DNA from 2 places in the Leifsonia sp. ZF2019 genome. Region 2 is predicted to be linked to the other one. Evidence: predicted binding sites of a transcription regulator. Region 2 holds the regulator's gene; the other holds the start of a gene.

Region 1 (4,406 bases), 1.8 Mb from region 2:
CGCAGCTTGCCCATGACGCGATCGCGCAGGTCCTTCTCGGACGAGAAGCCGTCCGCGCCCGGCGCGACGAAGCCGAGGGCTCCGCTGCGGGAGGCGAGGAACTCCGAGCCGAGGTTGGAGGTCATGATGACGACCGTGTTGCGGAAGTCGACCGTTCGGCCCTGCCCGTCGGTGAGACGACCGTCGTCCAGCACCTGCAGCAGCAGGTTGAAGACGTCGGGGTGGGCCTTCTCGATCTCGTCGAACAGCACCAGCGAGTACGGGTTGCGGCGCACGCGCTCGGTGAGCTGACCGGCCTCGTCGTAGCCGACGTATCCGGGAGGGGCGCCGACCAGTCGGGCGACCGTGTGGCGCTCGCCGAACTCGCTCATGTCGAATCGCAGCATCGCCTTCTCGTCCCCGAACAGGGACGCCGCGAGCGACTTCGCCAGCTCGGTCTTGCCGACACCGGTCGGACCGAGGAAGAGGAAGCTGCCGACGGGGCGGCGCTCGTCTCCGAGCCCGGTGCGGTTGCGCCGCACGGCCTTGGCGACTGCGGTGACCGCGTCGTCCTGGCCGATGACGCGCTCGTGCAGCTCCGCCTCCAGCCTCGCCAGGCGCTCGCGGTCGGCCTCGCCGATGCGGGAGACCGGGATGCCGGTCGAGCGGGAGACGATGGCCGCGATCTCGGGCTCGTCCACGACCGCGTCGGGCCGCGGCGCGCTGGCCAGCTCGTCGAGCGAGCGCTGCACCGCCTCGATCTCGTCACGCAGGCGCGACGCCTCCTCGTAGTGCTCGGCCGCGACCGCCGAGTTCTTCTCGGACTCCAAGGTCGCCAGCCGCTGCATCAGCTCGGAGGTGTCCACCCGCTTGCCGAGCGACAGGCGCAGCCGCGCCCCGGCCTGGTCGATCAGGTCGATGGCCTTGTCGGGCAGAAAGCGGTCGGAGACATACCGGTCGGAGAGCTCGACGGCGGCGCGCAGGGCGTCGTCCGTGTAGCTCACGCCGTGGTGCTCCTCGTAGGCGCCGCGGAGGCCCTGCAGGATGAGCACGGCGTCCTCGACGCTCGGCTCGCCGACCGTCACGGGCTGGAAGCGGCGCTCGAGCGCCGGGTCCTTCTCGATCCGGCGGTACTCCTTGAGCGTCGTCGCACCGACCAGGTGCAGGTCGCCGCGGGCGAGGCGGGGCTTCAGGATGTTGCCCGCGTCCATCCCGCCGGACTCGCCGGACCCTCCGGCGCCGACCACGGTGTGCAGCTCGTCGATGAACACGATCAGCTCGTCCGATCCGGCGCTGATCTCGTCCATGAGCGCGGTGAGCCGCTCCTCGAAGTCGCCGCGGTACCGGGTACCCGCGACCATCCCGGCCAGGTCGAGCGTGACGACCTTCTTGTCGCGCAACTGCTCCGGAACGTCACCGGCGACGATCGCACGGGCCAGACCCTCCACGATCGCTGTCTTTCCCACGCCGGCCTCGCCGACCAGCACGGGGTTGTTCTTGGTACGGCGGGAGAGGATCTCGACGGTCTGCACGATCTCGTCCAGGCGGCCGACGACCGGGTCGAGCCGTCCCTCGCGGGCGAGCTCGGTCAGGTCGGTGCCGAAGCGGTCGAGCATCGGGGTGTCGGACTCGTCGTCCGCCGTCTCGGGCTCGCCCATGGCGCCCGCGCCGACCGTCGCGGTCTGGCGCATGGCGTTGGTGAGAGCGTCCGCGGTCACGCCGGCGGCCTGCAGGACCTGCCCCGCGGGGGCGTCCTGACCGATGACCAGCGCGAAGAAGAGGTGCTCCGGGTCGATGTAGGTCGAGCCGGAGGCGCGGGCGACCTGGTAGGCGTGGAAGAGGGCGCGCTGCGCGGACGGCGTGATGGAGGCGGCGTCCGCATCCACCGTCTCGCCCGAGGCGGGGAGGCGCTGCTCGGCCGCGAGCACGACGCGCGCCGGGTCGACCCCGATGCCGCGCATCGCGTCGGCGGCGGGCTCCTCGCCCGCCATGACGCGCAGGATGTGCAGGGCGTCCAGCTCGCGGTGGCCGTGCTCCAGGGCGAAGCGGCCCGCCTCGGCGAGGATCTCCTGCGTCCGCCGGCTCAGGAACCGGCTGATGTCGATCGAGCGCGCGGCGCGCGCACGCTCGCCCGCGAGGTAGCGGGCCAGGAACTCGTCGAACGAGCCGGCTCCGCCGCTCTCGGGAGTGAAGTTCTCGGGCACGTGATCTCCAGTTTCTAAAGTTGAGTGGTGTGCACTCAAGTTCAACGATACGGGCGGAGCGATATTCCCGGGCCGCGGGAGGCGATCGTGTCCGCTTGCAGAGAACGCCGCGAAGGCGTTGCATCGGAGCCATGACACGACGCAGCCCCGCTCGCACCGCCGTCCGCCTCCTCCTCGGCGCAGGACTCGTCTTCGCCGGCGTGAGCCATCTCACGTTCGCCCGCGAGGACTTCCGGGCGCAGGTGCCCGACTTCGTGCCTCTCGACGAGGACACGACGGTGCTCGCATCGGGTGTCGTCGAGATCGCGCTCGGGACCGCTCTGGCCCTCACCCCGCAGCGGGAGGGGCTCGCCAGCCGCAGCACCGTCGGCTGGGCGGCGGCCGCCTTCTTCGCGGCGGTGTTCCCCGGCAACGTCTCGCAGTGGCAGCACCGTCGCAGCGCGTTCGGGCTCGACACCGACCGCAAGCGCCTGATCCGCCTGTGGTTCCAGCCCGTGCTCATCGCCGCTGCGCTCTACGGCACCAACGACCGCCGCTGACGCGCGCGATTCGTGCCGACGCCGGCTCTCCGGAGATCCGGACAGACTCGCCGCTCAGTTCGCCGGACCTCCGGAGGTTCCGCCTCCTTGCCGGGGAATCTCCGAATCGTCCGAGGCGCAGGCGGCGGTCTGGGCGGGGTTGCGGGAGCGTGGATGAGCGATTTTAGACTGGAGTCGGCCGCGCGCCGCCCCCATCCACTGACGCTCACCGACGGGAGACTCATGCCGCATCCGGCCCGCCGCACCGCACCTCTGCTCCTCTCGGCCGCTCTCGCGACCGCGTTCGCCCTCGCGGGCTGCTCGGCCGGAAGCGCCGGCGGCTCGACCCCCGCGGGCTCGACTCCGCCCGTGGCCTCCCCCACTCCGACGCCCACGTACGCGGGCACGGCGGTCGGGGTGACGTGCACGGACGTCTTCGCCGGCGGCGACGTCGCCGCCGCGCTGCCGGGCTACGCGCTCAAGGCCTCCTTCACCGCTCCGGAGGGCTCGTCGGCTGCCCTCGCCGCACGAATCGACGGGGTCGCGTGCGGTCTCACGTCGCCTACGGGCCCGATCTCGGTCGGGCTGTCGAAGCCCGACGCGGCGAGCTCGGCCGCGCTGCAGAAGGCGCGCACGGCGACCGGGTCTCCGGTCACCGGCTTCGGGTCGGACGTCACGGCGACCTTCGACGAGATGACCGGCCAGGAGGACCTCTTCACCGCCACCGGTGTCTGGATCAGCGTGCAATCGTCGGGTTTCACGAACCCCGAGGTCGCCCGGCCCCTGCTGCAGTTCATCACCCAGGCGCTGCCGTCGGGTTGAACCGCCGCCTCCACCGGTCGGATCGACCGGCGCGCATGTCGCCGGGGCGGGGTACCGTCGGGGCATGGAGATCGTCCTCGTCCCCGCTTTCTGGCTGAACGCGCGCGCGTGGGAGCAGGTGACGCCCACCATCGAAGCGGCGGGTCACCACACGCATCCCCTGACCCTGCCCGGGCTGGAGGCCGTGAGCGCTCCCCGGGCGGGTATCGGCGTGGCCGAGCACGTCGCCGCGATCACGGCGGCCGTCGACGCCGCGGGCGACCGCGGCGCGCGCGATGTCGTGCTGGTCGGGCACTCCGGCGGCGGGCCGCTGGCGAACGCCGCGCTCGACGCCCGGCCCGACCGGGTGGCGCGGATCGTCTTCGTCGACTCCGCTCCGCTGCCGCCGGGAGGCGTCATCCCGAGCGGCCTGGAGCCGGTGGACGGCGAGGTGGCCCTGCCCGCGTGGGACGACTTCGAGGACGAGGACCTGGTCGGGCTCGACGACGAGCTTCGCGCCGCCTTCCGCCGCGACGCGGTGCCCGAGCCCGGCGATGTCGTCACCGGTGCGATCGAGCTGCGCGACGACGCCCGGCGTCGCGCGGTGCCGGCGACGGTCATCGCCTGCGAGTTCCCGGAGGCCGACCTGCGCCGCTGGGTCGCCTCCGGCGAGGACTTCTGCCGCGAGCTCGGCGCCCTCGACCGCTACGACGTGGTCGAGCTGCCGACCGGGCACTGGCCGATGTTCACCCGGCCGGCGGATCTCGGGGCGGCGATCGCGGAGGCCGCCGCCCGATGAGCCCGGCCGCCCGCTCCACCGTCGTCGTGATCGGCAGCGGCGTCGCCGGTGCGGCGACCGCCTTCGCGCTCGCCCGGCGCGGCGTCGCGGTCACGATCGCCGACG
Region 2 (4,406 bases):
CCCGACGACGCGACGACGGCGACATCCTGCGTCAGATCGGAGAGGCTCGTCAGCCGCGTCGTGCACGCGCCGACGCCGAACCGCTCCTGGAACCACTGCGACAGCGGGCGGGCGCTCATACCCCGCCACGCGAAGAAGACGCTCTGCTTCCTGTCGCGCGCGTCGCGCGTCGCCTTCTCGTCGGCGCGCGCGAGGGCGTCCGGAAGCGCGGTGGCGATCCCGGAGGCGATCGCGGCGAGCCGTGGCGTGGTCGTCTCGGGGTTCCAGAACACCCGGATCGCGAGTCCCGTGCTGGTGCCGGCCGCGGTCGCGAAGCTGCGAGAGGCTCCGACGTAGCGTTCCTCGGCCCGGCTCCACAGCGCGAAGGCCGCGGCGGCCTGCTTCTTCGCGCCGAACACGCGCCGGTCGTCCGCGAGCGCGAGGAACGCGCCCGGCGAGGTCAGCGCCTCCGCGATCCGCGGGTAGTCCGGCATCCGCCCTCCTCCGATGAGTCCGCGGGAATCATCGCAGGCGGTCCGACCGCGTCCCCCGGCCGAGACGTGCAGACCGAACCCGGCGCACTCTCGTGAGCGGCCGCACGGAGCGCTAGAGTCCCCTCATGAAGCGCGCACTGATCGTGATCGACGTGCAGAACGAGTACGTCGACGGCAACCTGAAGATCTGCCACCCGGACCTGATGACCTCCATCCCGAACATCGAGGTGGCGATGGACGCGGCGGCCGACCACGGGGTCGCGCTCGTGATCGTGCAGCACGTCGAGGACGAGGACGCCCCCGTGTTCGCGCGCGGCTCCCACGGCGCGGCGCTGCACGAGTCGGTCGCCGACCGGACGCCGGACCACCTCATCACGAAGACGGACGTGTCCTCGTTCCGCGGCACCGACCTGGAGGACTGGCTGCGCGCGGGCGGCTACGACACGGTGACGATCGCCGGGTACATGACGCAGCACTGCTGCGCCGGGACGGCCAGGGATGCGCACGCGCTGGGCTTCACCGTCGAGTTCCTCTCGGATGCGACGGGCACCCTCGACCTCGTCAACGCGGCCGGCTCGGTCTCGGCGGACGCCCTCCACATCAGCGTCCTCGTGACGATGGACTCGGAGTTCGCCGCCGTCGCGACCACGGAGGAGTGGACCGTCGCCGTCGAGGCGGGTGAGGCTCTCCCCGTCTCGAACCTCTGGGACAGCACCGGCCACGCGCGGGTGCCCGGCAAGCACCAGGAGCTGCACAAGCTCATGCGGGAGGTGCGCGCGGGGATCGACGCCGACATCGCCGCCGAGGACGCCCGCGCGTTCTCCCACACCCTCTACGTGGGCCAGGGGGCGTCGACGTCGCTCTGACCGCCCCGACATTCGTCACGAATGTCGCGAAAGCGTAGCGCTCAGCCGACATTCGTGACGAATGTTCCCGCGGACTCAGCCCCCGAACGACATGGCGGCGTTGACGAGGAGGCTCCCGAGCACCCCGATCAGACCGGCACCGCTCGCGCCGAGTGCGATCGCGGCCGGGACCGTCCCCCGCCGGCCGACGAGGGCGACGACCGCGATCGCGATGACCACCAGGTCCAGCACGATGCCGATGGTCACCGAGATGCCGGAGAGCAGGGCGAACGACGCGCCGGAGTAGTGCGTCGTCAGCAGGAACTGGCGCTGCACCACCTCCATGACGAGGCCCACCAGCACCCCCAAGGCGGCGACCCCCAGGGCCACGTACCCGAGCACGGACGAACGACGCGCGGCCGGCCCGGGCGGCGGCGGGGCGTAGGTCACGCCCAGCTGCGCGGGAGGCGGCGGGAACGTCGGCTGGAACGGAGACTGCTCGGACATGATCTGGATCCCCCGATCGCGATACTGCGTGGTCAGGCCTCGACTCTAGCCAGCTGCCCCACGTCATACGACCCTCCAGGCATCGTGATCATCACGTTCATACGGGTGAACGCGTTGATGAGCGCGATCTGGGCGACGAGCGCGGCGAGCTGTTCGTCGTCGAAATGCTCGGCCGCGGCAGCCCACACGTCGTCGTCGACCCCGGCGCCGTCGGCCAGGCGGGTGGCCTGCTCGGTCAGTTCGAGCGCGGCCCCCACATTCTTCACGAATGTCGCGAAAGGGCGCTGCAGAGTGGACATTCGGCACGAATGTCGGCGCATGAAGAGGAGGACGGGGGGCTAGTGCTCCAGAGGGCGCCAGACGACCATCTGGGTGCTGCGGCGCACACGGGTGCCGGCGCGCAGGGAGACGACTTCGCCCTCGGAACCGGCGGCGAAGACGCGGCGGCCGGGGCGGTTGAGCAGCTCGTCGGCGAGCGCGGACTCGAGCTCACGAACACGAGAGCTCAGAGAGCCGACCTGATCCTCCAGCTCGAGGATGCGGCGGATGCCTTCGAGGCTCACGCCCTCGGCGCCGAGACGGGCGATCTCCTGCAGCTTCTCGATGTCGCGCATGGAGTAGCGGCGCGACTTGCCCGGCGTCCGGCTGGGGCTGACGAGCCCCAGCCGGTCGTACTGACGCAGGGTCTGCGGGTGCATCCCGGCCAGCTCGGCCGCGATGGAGATGACGAAGACCTGCGAGTTCTCGTCCACGATCAGCTCCGGGCCTTCGCGAGAAGATCCTCTCGCGGGTTCTCGTCGGGCAGCTTCTCCGCGAACGCCTCCAGGGCTTCCTTGGCCTCGCTGGAGAGGTGCGACGGGACGGCGATCTGGACGACGGCGAGCAGGTCTCCGGTTCCCTTCGCCGTCTCGACCCCGCGCCCCTTCACGCGCAGCACACGGCCGCCGGGGGTGCCGGGAGCGACCCGCAGCTTGACGGGGTCGCCGCCCAGGGTCGGGACCTCGATGGTGGCGCCGAGCGTGGCCTCCACGAACGTGACCGGGACGGTGACGCGCAGGTTGAGGCCGTCGCGCTCGAACACGGGGTGCTTGCGCACGGTCACGGTGAGCACGATGTCGCCGGGCTCGCCGCCGTCCGGACTCGGCTGGCCCTTGCCGCGCAGCTTGATCTTCTGCCCGTCGGAGACACCCGCGGGGATCTTCACCTTGAACGGCTTGCCGTCCGAGGCCTGCAGGCTGATGGTCTCGCCACGGGTCGCGGTGAGGAAGTCGATGGTGGTGTGCGCGGTGACGTCGCGGCCGCGGGTCGGCCCGCCGTAGCCGCGGTAGCCTCCGCTGGTCTGGCCGAAGCGTCCGTTGCCGAACAGGCCGCCGAACACGTCGTCGAAGCCGGCGTTCTGACCGCCCTGCTGGAACGTGTATTGGCCGCCGCGCTGGCCGCCGAACATGCCCCCGAAGACGTCGTCGAAGCCGCCCTGACCGGCCGAGCCGGGGGCCGTGAACCGGGCGCCGCCTCCCATGGCGCGGATCTGGTCGTACTCCTTGCGCTCGTCGGCGTCGCTGAGGACGGAGTAGGCCTCGCTGATCTCCTTGAACTTGGCCTCGGCAGCCGCGTCGCCCGGGTTGGAGTCCGGGTGGTACTTGCGCGCGAGCTTGCGATAGGTCTTCTTGAGGTCCGCGTCGCTGACGTCCTTGGAGACGCCGAGGACCTTGTAGAAGTCCTTGTCGAACCAGTCCTGGCTAGCCACGGCGCCTCCTTTCGATCGTGATGGTCGTGGGTGAAGTCTTCATGATGTGCGCACGGCGGGCGGGCGAGCGGCAGGACCGTGGACCTGCCGCTCCGCCGTGCCGTGCATCCGGCCGGTCAGGCCGGGACCGAGACGACGACCTTCGCCACCCGGACCGTCGTCGAGCCCAGGCGATACCCGGTCTCGACCACGTCCGCGACGGTGTCCACCGTCACGTCGGGGGTGGGCTGCTGGAAGATCGCCTCGTGGATCTGCGGGTCGAAGGGCTCGCCCTTCTCTCCGTACGGGACGAGGCCGAGGCGCTCGACGCTCGCCCGCAGCTTGGCCGCGATGGCCGCGAACGCGCTGCCCTCGGGCAGGTCGCCGTGCTTCTCGGCGCGCTCGAGGTCGTCGAGCACCGGGATGAGGCCCTTCACGGCCTCGCTCACGGCGCGCTCGCGCTCGACCTCGCGGTTCGCCTCGGTGCGCTTGCGGTAGTTCGCGTACTCCGCCGTGACTCGCTGGAGGTCGGCGAGCCGCTCCGCCGCGAGCGCGTCGGACGTGGTCTGGCCCGAGAGGATGTCCAGGTCGTCGTCCGACAGGACGGGCCCCTCGTCACCGGCGGGGCCGACGTCGACGAGCTCCTCGTGCGACAGATCCTGCTGAGACGGCTCCCGGACCTGGCCGGTCTCGGGGTCGATGCGCCGCTTGTCGCGGATGATCGGCTCCTCGCGCTCCGGGTCGGGCTCGCCCGACCCGGGAGCGCCCGGGGTGTGGTCCGACATGATTACTTCTTCTCCTCGTCCTCGACGACCTCGGCGTCGATGACGTCCTCGTCGGAGGAATCACCCGCCT

The links. The regulator HspR, encoded in region 2, represses chaperone genes until heat shock. The targets are predictions, from matches to a motif close to AAGTTGAGTCNNNNNGACTCAACTT.
Region 1: IT072_RS07150 (ATP-dependent Clp protease ATP-binding subunit) is a predicted target of HspR. The motif match lies at 2,201-2,225, and genes of this name have one in related genera.

What each region holds. Positions count from the first base shown of each region.
Region 1 covers NZ_CP065037.1:1,448,304-1,452,709, reverse strand. Annotated here, with positions in the region: gene IT072_RS07150 (ATP-dependent Clp protease ATP-binding subunit) at 1-2,183, opposite strand, end outside; gene IT072_RS07145 (DoxX family protein) at 2,315-2,722, shown strand; gene IT072_RS07140 (hypothetical protein) at 2,876-3,523, shown strand; gene IT072_RS07135 (alpha/beta fold hydrolase) at 3,588-4,301, shown strand; gene IT072_RS07130 (NAD(P)/FAD-dependent oxidoreductase) at 4,298-4,406, shown strand, end outside.
Region 2 covers NZ_CP065037.1:3,856,209-3,860,614, forward strand. Annotated here, with positions in the region: gene IT072_RS18825 (hypothetical protein) at 1-473, opposite strand, end outside; gene IT072_RS18830 (cysteine hydrolase family protein) at 599-1,339, shown strand; gene IT072_RS18835 (hypothetical protein) at 1,415-1,825, opposite strand; gene IT072_RS18840 (carboxymuconolactone decarboxylase family protein) at 1,858-2,124, opposite strand; gene IT072_RS18845 (heat shock protein transcriptional repressor HspR) at 2,164-2,577, opposite strand; gene IT072_RS18850 (DnaJ C-terminal domain-containing protein) at 2,580-3,572, opposite strand; gene IT072_RS18855 (nucleotide exchange factor GrpE) at 3,689-4,336, opposite strand; gene dnaK (molecular chaperone DnaK) at 4,339-4,406, opposite strand, start outside.